One region of the Paenarthrobacter sp. YAF11_1 genome, then DNA from elsewhere that is predicted to be linked to it. Evidence: predicted binding sites of a transcription regulator. Region 1 holds the regulator's gene; the other holds the start of a gene.
The links. The regulator HrcA, encoded in region 1, represses chaperone genes, less so after heat shock. The targets are predictions, from matches to a motif close to TTNGCACTCGNNNNNNNCGAGTGCNAA.

Region 1 (5,276 bases):
AATCCTACGCCAGCCCGGCCTTTGATGGACCTCTCCCGGCAGCCTCATTGGGCACCCGGGGCCGGTACGGACATTTTGTCTCAACTCGGCATCAAGCCGGTATCAATCATGTTTCAGTTGGCGGCCTCCCCCGGAAACCCGGCCGACCGCCGTCGACGATGTGCCAAGCTGGCATAGCGGGTGGAAACTGAACCCCGCACGCCAGCCAACAAATGGCTGCCAAACCATGCAGGGCAGGACAGGAAAACCATCAAGAAAACAGCCAGCAACGTTCATGGCGCGAACAAGCGGACCAAGTCCGCTGTTGCCGTGCCGGCTATGCTCGCTGTCCTCCTCCTGACCGGTTGCATCGCCAACGGCGGTGGCACCCAGGCCACCTCCACTCCGCCGCCGCTGACCGTCCAGGAAGCCCCGGCCAGCAACGCCCCGCTCGAAACCACCCAGGCCTCCACCAAGATCCCGGTCTACTGGATTGGACGGAGCAAGGAAGAGGTCTACCTCTACCGCGAGTTCAGGGATATCTCCGGCGACGGAAATCCTGTGACCACAGCGCTGAGGATCATGATGGCGGAAAAGCCGTTGGATCATGACTTCTTCACACCCTGGCAGGAACCCGCCAGCCTGGCCACCTCCATTTCGGGCAAAAACGTCATCACAGTCGATATTTCCCGCGATGCTTTCAACTCGAACCTGGACGCCGGCATGGCGCAGCGGGCAGTGCAGCAACTCGTCTACACGGCGACCGCCGCAGCCTCGTCCTCAGGGCTCATCAATTCAGGCCAGCAGATCCAAGTAGTCATCCTGGTCGATGGCCACAAGGACTATATGGCGTTCGGGCAAGTGCAGCTGGGGGAACCAATGACGCGCGACGCTTCCCTGGTTGCCCCGCTCTGGATCATCGATCCGCAGGAAGACACCACCCTGCCCACCGGACTGGTCAAGTTCAACGGTCGAAGCACTGACAGCTCCAAGCCCATCGCCTGGCAGGTCCTGCAGGACAACGGCAAGGGCGAAAAGGCCAGCCTTCTCACGGGCCAAACGCAAGCCACCGGCGAACCCGGGCAGTATGGCCTGTTCACCTTTGGTGCCACGTTGAAAGCCGGCCAGTACGAGGTACGCGTCTCCCAAGTAGACAACGCGGGCAACGCCATCGCGACCAGCACCGACACCCGCCTGTTCAGGGTCGGGTAGCTGCCCGGGGCCGGATGCGGCCCAAGGCCGCTCCTACCAGCGTCCCAGGATGTCGCTGGCAAGAACGACGGCGGCCGGTCCTGCCGTCGAGGACCTCAAGACATGGTGCCCCAAGAGTGCCGTCACGGCGCCGGCATCACTAAGCCGCGTTACTTCGCGGGGTGAGATCCCGCCTTCGGGGCCCACAATCAGCAGCACCTCGCGGGGAGCGCTGGCGTTGGTTGCCGCTGCCGCCAACTCCTCAAGGACGGTCCGCAAGGGATTCTTCGCGTCTTCATGCAGGATGATGGCAAGGTCAGCTTGGGCAACAGCGTTCGCCAAGGACCCAGTGTCCACCATGGACCTCACCTCAGGAATCCACGCCCGCCGGGCCTGCTTGGCGGCAGCGGTGACCACGGACTCCCACTTGGCGTGGGCCTTTGCGGCGCGATCGCCCTTCCATCGAACAATGGAACGCTCCGACTGCCACGGAAGCACAGCATCAATTCCGAGTTCCGTGGCTGTCTCGATGGCAAGTTCGTCACGGTCGCCCTTGGCCAGGGCCTGGACCAGCACCAAGCGGACGTCCGGCAGGTCTTCAAAGACAACGTCGGAGGCAGTGACAATCAGGCCCGCGGGCCCGGCCTCGGCGACCGTGCCGGTCAACCGCGCGCCGGCCCCATCGGCTATGTCGACTGGCTCTCCCACCACAAGTCGCTTGACCGTAACCGCGTGCCGCGCTTCCGGACCTTCCAGCACGAAGGTACCGCCGGCGCCGACATCGCCAAGGCTGCCGGCCGAGGTGAAGAAAACGGGGTTGCTCACCGCTACAGGTTACCGAGCTTGTCCCGAAGCTTGGCGAACATCCCGCCGCTGGCCACGAGCTTTCCTTCGGTGAACTGCTCCCCGCGAAGCTTGGCGAGCTGCTGCAACAATTCTTCCTGCGCCGGATCCAGCTTGCTCGGCGTTTCAACGTGGAGGTGTACCTTGAGGTCGCCGCGGCCGTAACCACGCAGGTGCGTGACACCCAGGCCCCGGAGGGTGATGATCTCGCCTGACTGGGTTCCGGCCTTCACGTCAATGTCCTGTGCGCCGTCGAAGGTATCCAGCTGCAACTCCGTACCCAGCGCCGCGGCCGTCATGGGCACGCTGAGGGTGGCGTGGAGGTCGTCGCCTTCGCGCATGAACATGGAATCGTTGTTGACACGGATCTCCACGTAGAGGTCGCCGGACGGGCCGCCTGCGGGCCCTGCTTCACCCTGGCCGGACAACTGGATGCGAGTACCGGTGGCAACACCGGCAGGAACCTTGATGGTCAGCGAACGACGGCTGCGGATGCGGCCTTGGCCGTTGCACTCATTGCAGGGGTCCTTGATGACCGTGCCGAAGCCCTCACAGGAACCGCAAGGGGCGGCAGTCATAACTTGGCCGAGGATGGAGCGGACAGCCCGCTGGACCTGGCCACTGCCACCACAGATGTCACAACGTTCCGGATGGGTGCCCGGGCGGCAGCAGCTGCCGTCACAGGTGGGGCAGGTCACGGCCGTGTCCACTTCAAGCTTCTTGTTGACACCGAAAACGGCGTCCTTAAGGTCGATGCGGACGCTGATGAGTGCGTCCTGGCCGCGTCGCACACGGGAGGCCGGCCCACCGTGACCGCCGCCACCACCAAAGAACGTATCGAAAATGTCCTGGAACGCGAAGCCCTGGCCGGAATATCCGCCACCAAACCCGTTGTCCGTTCCATTCTCGTTGCCGGTGGCATCGTAGACGCGGCGCTTCTGGGGATCGGACAGGACCTCATAAGCATGGGTCACGGCCTTGAACTGTTCCGCGACATCTTCACCTGGGTTTACGTCCGGGTGGAGTTTCCGCGCCAACTTGCGGTACGCCTTTTTGATCTCTTCCCCGGTGGCTTCCGGCGAGACTCCCAAAACGTCATAGTGGCTGCTCAAAGTCGGTATCTCTTCCTTGTTGTACTGCGGATGTTTCTTCGGGACGGCCTTCAGCCGCCAAGAATGCGTGAAAGGTAACGGGCCACGGCCCGGACTGCGGCCATGGTCGTTGGATAATCCATGCGGGTTGGCCCCAGAATCCCCACCTTGGCGCCGGAGCCGTACCCGGTGGCGACAACGGAAGCTTCTGCCAATCCGTCGTAGGGATTTTCCCGGCCGATACTCACGGTGACGCCACGGGGGTCATCCCCCATGTCTGATAACAACCGGAGCATGACAACTTGTTCCTCAAGAGCTTCCAGCACCGGGCCAATGCTCAAGGGGAAGTCCACGTTGGACCTGGCGAGGTTGGCCGTACCGGCCATGAGGATGCGTTCTTCGCGGCTGTTGTCACTCAGGGCCTGCAGCCCGTTGGCCAATGTGTGGGCCAGTCCCCGAAGCTCCGGCGGGCACAGGGCAATCACCGACGGAAGCACCTGCGGCAACAGGGCCAGTTGTGTCCCTGCGATGCTGCCCAGGAAGCGGGATCTCAGTCGCATCAAAGCGTCGTCGCCCACGTCCGAACCAGCATCGATGACCTTCTGGCCGACGCTGCCGGTATCGGCAATCAGCACCACCAAAACCTGTTGTGGCGCCAACAGGACGAACTCAACGTGCCGTACCAGAGCGCGGTTCGAGTGTGGATACTGCACGACGGCGACCTGGTTGGTCAGTTGCGACAGGAGCCTTACGGTGCGCTCCAGGATGTCGTCGACATCATCAGGGCCTTCAAGCAACGAATGGATGGCCCGCCGCTCGGCGGCCGAAAGGGGCTTGACCTGGGAGATGCGATCGACGAACAGGCGATAGCCCTTGTCGGTGGGAATACGACCGGCACTGGTGTGCGGCGCTGCAATGAGGCCTTCTTCTTCCAAAACGGCCATGTCGTTACGGATGGTGGCGCTTGAAACACCGAGATGGTGCCGTTCAACAAGGGCCTTCGATCCAACAGGCTCCCGAGAATGCACGTAATCTTCAACGATGGCACGCAGCACTTCCAACTTGCGCGGCTCACTCATTGCTCCACCTCCTGACGACTGCCGTGGTCTCTGGGACCGGGTCCACTTAGCACTCAACATGCCCAAGTGCTAACCAGTCTAGTATGAGCCACCCCGTTGCTAGCATTGAACTTTCCCGTCCCAACCCAGCGCAAATCAGCACTGCACTATACAACCCAGCACAAAGGTAGGAACTCCTTGGCTTTCGACACGTGGGGTCCGCAGGATCTGTCAGCTCCGGCCAAACGGCAACTGCCGGAGGTTGCCGTCCAACGCGGGATGGTCCTCGAAGACGTCCAGTCAGGCTGGGTGGGCGAAGTCACCCGGGTCGAGAAAACCGGCGGCATGCACATTGTGTCCCTTGAGGACAGACGGGGGAAGACGAAGTCGTTCCAACTCGGATTTGGCTTCCTGCTCGAGGGGCAGCCCATCCGGTTGATGCCCCCGGCCCCACGGCAACCGACGCCGGCCGTTCAGGCGGGGCGCACGGCATCAGGTTCGGTGAAGGTTCAAGGTCAACGCGCCCAGGTGGCCAAAGCCAGCCGCATTTGGGTGGAAGGAAAACACGACGCCGAACTCGTCGAGAAAGTCTGGGGCGACGATCTCCGCGTCGAGGGCATTGTGGTGGAGCCCCTGCACGGAGTCGATGACCTCAAGTCGGTAATATCCGCCTTCAACCCCGGTCCCGGCCGGCGCCTCGGCATCCTGGTGGACCACCTCGTGGCCGGCTCCAAAGAGTCCCGCATCGCAGCTGATGCCATGACTGTGCCTGGAGCCGCGGGAAATGTCCTGATCGTCGGACACCCCTATATCGATGTCTGGCAGGCCATCAGGCCCAAAGTCCTGGGAATTGAGGCTTGGCCGTCCGTGCCCCGCGGCACCGACTGGAAGACCGGGATTCTTACCGCCTTCGGGTGGCCCCACGAGACCGCGGAGGACATAGGACTGGGCTGGCAACGGCTTCTCGGAGCGGTTCGCAGCTACGCCGACCTCGAAGCTTCGCTGCTGGGCCGCGTGGAGGAAGTCATCGATTTCCTCACAGTTCCCTGACCATTGCCCTCAAAGCAGCAGCAACTGACGTGTCATCGTGGCGCTTGTCCCGGGAAGCCTGCCG
Region 2 (5,276 bases), on a different contig from region 1:
GCTTGCCGTCGGCTTTGCGCCAGCCTTTGCGCTTCCATCCCGGCATCCACTTGCTGATGCAGTTGATGACGTACTGGCTGTCGCAAAGGATCAGCAGGTCTTCCTCCGGCACATGTGCCGTGGAACGGAACAGATCCAGGACGGCCATGAGTTCACCCTGGTTGTTGGTGCCGTGCGGCCAACCTCCTGCGCGCCAACAGGAGTCATCAACGTACCAGGCCCAACCGGCCGGCCCAGGATTGCCGAGGGCGGACCCATCAGCGGCAGCAATAATTGTCATGACCTTAATCCTGCCAGACCCCACCGACACTGAATCCGTGCTAGCACAGCAAGACGGCGGCCCCCACCTGGTGGGGACCGCCGTCGTTTGCTCTAAAGCGTGACGCTTGGGCGCTGTATTGCTACAGCGTGGGGGCTTAGAAGCCGCCCATGCCGCCCATGTCGTCGCCGCCGGCAGCCGGAGCGTTCTTCTCAGGCTTGTCGGCAACTACAGCCTCGGTGGTCAGGAACAGACCAGCGATGGAAGCAGCGTTCTGGAGAGCCGAGCGGGTGACCTTTACGGGGTCGTTCACACCAGCAGCCAGAAGGTCTTCGTAGACACCCGTGGCAGCGTTCAGGCCGTGGCCCGAAGGCAGGCCGCGAACCTTGTCCACCACAACGCCGGGCTCGAGGCCGGCGTTGAAGGCGATCTGCTTCAGCGGAGCGTCGATGGCAACCTTGACGATGTTGGCACCCGTTGCTTCGTCACCCTGGAGGGTGAGGTTGGCGAATGCCTTGGCGCCGGCCTGGATGAGGGCTACGCCACCACCGGCAACGATGCCTTCTTCAACAGCAGCCTTGGCGTTGCGGACTGCGTCCTCAATGCGGTGCTTGCGTTCCTTGAGCTCAACTTCGGTTGCGGCACCGGCCTTGATGACTGCAACGCCGCCGGCCAGCTTGGCCAGGCGTTCCTGCAGCTTCTCGCGGTCGTAGTCGGAGTCGGAGTTCTCGATCTCGGCGCGGATCTGGGCCACGCGGCCGGCGATCTGCTCGGCGTCGCCGGCACCTTCAACGATGGTGGTCTCATCCTTGGTGACAACAACCTTGCGGGCGGTGCCGAGGAGTTCCAGGCCGGCGTTTTCGAGCTTGAGGCCAACTTCTTCGGAGATGACCTGGCCACCGGTGAGGATGGCGATGTCGGCCAGCTGGGCCTTGCGGCGGTCACCGAAGCCCGGAGCCTTGACGGCGACGGACTTGAAGGTGCCACGGATTTTGTTGACGATCAGCGTGGCCAGGGCCTCGCCCTCGATGTCTTCGGCGATGATCAGCAGCGGCTTGTTGGACTGCATGACCTTCTCCAGAACCGTGACGAGTTCCTTCACGTTGGAGATCTTGGAGTTGACGATCAGGATGTACGGGTCTTCGAGGACCGTTTCCTGGCGCTCTGCGTCGGTGACGAAGTAAGCGGAGATGTAGCCCTTGTCGAAGCGCATGCCCTCGGTGAGCTCAAGCTCCAGGCCGAAGGTGTTGGATTCCTCGACCGTGATGACGCCTTCCTTGCCCACCTTGTCCAGGGCTTCGGCGATGAGGCTGCCGATTTCCGGGTCACCGGCGGAGATGGAAGCAGTAGCTGCGATCTCTTCCTTGGTTTCGATCTCCTTGGCGGAGGCCAGCAGTTCCCTGATGACTGCCTCGACAGCCTTCTCGATGCCGCGCTTGAGGGACAGCGGGTCGGCGCCGGCGGCAACGTTGCGCAGGCCTTCCTTCACCAGTGCCTGGGCGAGGACGGTTGCAGTGGTAGTACCGTCGCCAGCGACGTCATCCGTCTTCTTGGCAACTTCCTTGACCAGTTCTGCACCGATCTTCTCGTAGGGGTCGTCCAGCTCGATCTCCTTGGCGATGGAAACTCCATCGTTGGTGATCGTGGGGGCGCCCCACTTCTTTTCGAGGACGACGTTGCGTCCACGCGGGCCGAGGGTGACCTTGACGGCGTCTGCGAGGATGTTCAGGCCCCGCTCGAGGCCGCGGCGTGCCTCTTCATCAAATGCAATGATCTTGGCCATAACGGCGGTAGTCCTTTCGGGACAGTCGTTAAGAAGGTACCTGTCAGATGGGGTGCCCGCGACGGACGGTCCTTTGCCCGCGGCCTCTGTATGCCCCGCGCTCCGGACCTCACCCCACCAAGGTGTTTCTTGATCCTCCGCTGGAACGAACACCGCCCACCGCCGGGTTAAGCCGGGCTGGACTTAGCAGTCGAACCATAGGAGTGCTAAATCAATAATTAGCACTCGACCGGGGAGAGTGCAAGCAGAGATGCCACTTTGCTCTATAAACAAAGGGCTTTCAGCCGAGGGCTGACGGAGATGGGTCGAACCCGACAAGGCGCTACGCGACGCGCACACCTTCGGCTTGCGGACCTTTTTGCCCCTCGCCCAGTTCAAACTCAACCCGCTGACCCTCTTCAAGGGCGCGGAAGCCGTCCATCTGAATGGCGGACCAGTGTACAAAGACGTCGTCACCCGACTCATCCACAGTGATGAATCCGTAGCCTTTTTCGGCGTTGAACCATTTGACGGTTCCCAATGCCATGATGCCCACACTTTCGCAGTAGCCAAGACCGGTTGCCGGGATCTCCGTACCGGAATCAATCCACTGTAACCACAGTCACTCTGCCGGCGCTCCCACGGAGGCCCGGGGCATCACTTTTGTTATTGAGGCTTAACCGAGTTGGGGCTTCAGGGCCACTTGGAGGCCAGAGGTTTTTACTGGTAGCCCGGTCCTGCCACAACAACCAACTGCTGCTGCACCTCGGGCGATTCAACGATCGTCTGGATGCCCAACAAGGTGCCCAACGCCTCGGCGTTAACCTTCTGCTCAGGCGCGTTGTAGAAGATCACGGATGTCTGCTGCGGCAGGCCGCCCCAGTTGCCTACGGTGCTCAGCGTCCAGCCGTCGGCTTCCACCAGGCCGGCCACGCGGCCAGCCAACCCAGCGGTGCCGGCACCGTTGTACACGGCAACCGGGGTGGACTTGTCGACCGGCGCGGAGGACGACGTTGCAGACGGGCTCTCTGAGGGCGTCGGCTCGCTGGATGCGGACGGTGCACTGCTGGATTCGCTCGGAGCAGCAGAGGGCGAGGCATCAGTCTGCTGCGGGGCCGGCGTGGAGACGCTGGGCGCGGCATTGGGGGCCACCACGCCGAGGTTTGGAAGGACCAGGAAGGCCACCAGCCCCAGAACCAGGGCTACCGCCCCAACGGTCAGGACCGGCCACAACGTGGGACGCATGGTTTCCTGGGCATCACGGTGAACGCCCTGCCGGGAAGTGTTCTGCGGGACCTGGTCGAATTCGTCCTTGGCATATTTGGTCATGGTGAAGCGTTGTCCTTGCTGGTTGCTGCTGACAGATCAGCCTGGCGATTTACGCGTCGGACCCCAAGCGACGTGCCGTCCGCGCACGCTGGCGGGACGTACGTAGTCTACGCAATCTCTTGACGAGCATGGGATCGTGGGCCAACGCGTCTTCGGTATCTATGAGCGCGTTGAGGATCTGGTAATAGTGTGTTGCCGAGAGATCGAACAGTTCACGGATGGCCTGCTCCTTGGCCCCTGAGTACTTCCACCACTGCCGTTCCAAGGCCAACATCTGCTGGTCCCGTTCGCTGAGCGGGGAGTCACTGAGGGTCCCGGCCGCAAGGTCTGCGAGGGCAAACCCGGTTGACTGCGGCGCCATCGGTTCCGGTGCTGGTTCTGCCACGGCACACTCCTTCGACGCGTGTTGGGGGAAAATGTCCTACCCCCATGTTACGGGCGAATAACAACGCTGTCATTCGCCGGGCCGGGACTGCGCAGGAGACAATGGCGTGGTGAATGGCGAGGATGCACTTTTTGACCTTGAACCGACGGACCTGGACAATGCCGGTTTTGCCGGGCTCCCTGACCGCCCGCTGGAAGAACTGATGGCGCAGGACTGGGCTGATGCCCTGCGTCCCGTTGAAGGGCAACTGCGGAGCGCCTTGGACTTCGTCGCGACCCAAGCCAAGAACGGAACCCACGTCCTTCCCTCGGCCGGCAACCTTCTGCGTGCCTTCCAACAGCCGCTGGCAGACGTCAAAGTACTGATTCTGGGCCAGGACCCGTACCCCACGCCGGGACACGCCGTCGGGCTTTCCTTTGCCGTGTCGCCGCAGACGCGACCCATCCCGCGCAGCCTCGCCAATATCTACCGGGAACTGCACGACGACCTCGGACTGCTTCCCCGGGTCCATGGCGACCTCAGCGCCTGGACGGGCCAAGGTGTCCTCCTGCTGAACCGTGTCCTCAGCGTCACCGCCGGAGATGCCGGCTCCCATCGCGGCAAAGGCTGGGAGGCCATCACGACGGCGGCAGTCACCGCCGTCGCCCGCCGTACGGACGGTGCGGGGCGGCGCAGCCCGTTGGTGGCCATCCTCTGGGGCAAGGACGCCGAGGGCGTTCTGCCGTTGCTGGAGGGAGCGCCGTCCATCGTGTCGGTCCATCCCAGTCCGCTCTCGGCCTCCCGGGGCTTCTTCGGTTCCAAGCCCTTCAGCCGCAGCAACGAGCTGCTGCTGGAACAGGGCGCCGAACCCATCAACTGGGAACTGCCTATCCTGTAACCTTCGACTCATCCCCAGCGGACGTGCAGGAAATTAGCTTAGGCTTACCTACATGTCTGCTCTCCCCGTGACTTCGTCCGCCACCCGCACAACCCGCCCGCAGGTCAACCTGACAGTCCTGCGGAGTGAACGCCTTTCGCCGCATATGGTGCGGATCGTGGCCGGCGGACCGGGATTCAGTGACTATGCGAACAACCAGTACGTGGACCGCTACGTCAAGATCGTCTTCCCCCAGCCGGGCGTCGAGTACCAGCTTCCGCTGGACCTGTGGGCCATCCGCGAGACCATGCCGCGGGAGCTGTGGCCGCATACCCGGACCTACACCATCCGTTGGGTAGACCTTGAAGCCCAGGAATTGGCCATCGACTTTGTGGTGCACGGCGACGAGGGACTTGCAGGTCCTTGGGCAGCCGCAGCCGAACCCGGCGATTCGTTGGTCTTCACAGGACCCGGCGGCGCCTACAACCCGGCCCCGGACGCCGACTGGTACTTGTTCGCCGGCGACGACGCCGCGATCCCGGCCATTGCAGCATGCGTGGAGGCTCTTGCCCCCGATGCCCGCGGAACCGTGTTTCTGGAAGTGGACAATGAGGCAGACATCCTGCCGATTTCCGCCCCCGCCGGCGTGAACCTGCATTGGCTGCAGCGCAACGGAGTACCTGCG

Region 2: the regulator HrcA is predicted to act here: its motif matches at 2,226-2,252, upstream of groL (chaperonin GroEL).

Annotation. Positions count from the first base shown of each region.
Region 1 covers NZ_JBFRDF010000002.1:250,990-256,265, forward strand. The annotation lists gene AB4Y77_RS05225 (GerMN domain-containing protein) at 319-1,191, shown strand; gene AB4Y77_RS05230 (16S rRNA (uracil(1498)-N(3))-methyltransferase) at 1,225-1,995, opposite strand; gene dnaJ (molecular chaperone DnaJ) at 1,998-3,125, opposite strand; gene hrcA (heat-inducible transcriptional repressor HrcA) at 3,176-4,183, opposite strand; gene AB4Y77_RS05245 (DUF3097 domain-containing protein) at 4,361-5,212, shown strand.
Region 2 covers NZ_JBFRDF010000011.1:148,680-153,955, forward strand. The annotation lists gene AB4Y77_RS17140 (RNase H family protein) at 1-280, opposite strand, end outside; gene groL (chaperonin GroEL) at 417-2,042, opposite strand; gene AB4Y77_RS17150 (cold-shock protein) at 2,365-2,568, opposite strand; gene AB4Y77_RS17155 (LytR C-terminal domain-containing protein) at 2,742-3,350, opposite strand; gene AB4Y77_RS17160 (DUF3263 domain-containing protein) at 3,400-3,735, opposite strand; gene AB4Y77_RS17165 (uracil-DNA glycosylase) at 3,842-4,612, shown strand; gene AB4Y77_RS17170 (siderophore-interacting protein) at 4,665-5,276, shown strand, end outside.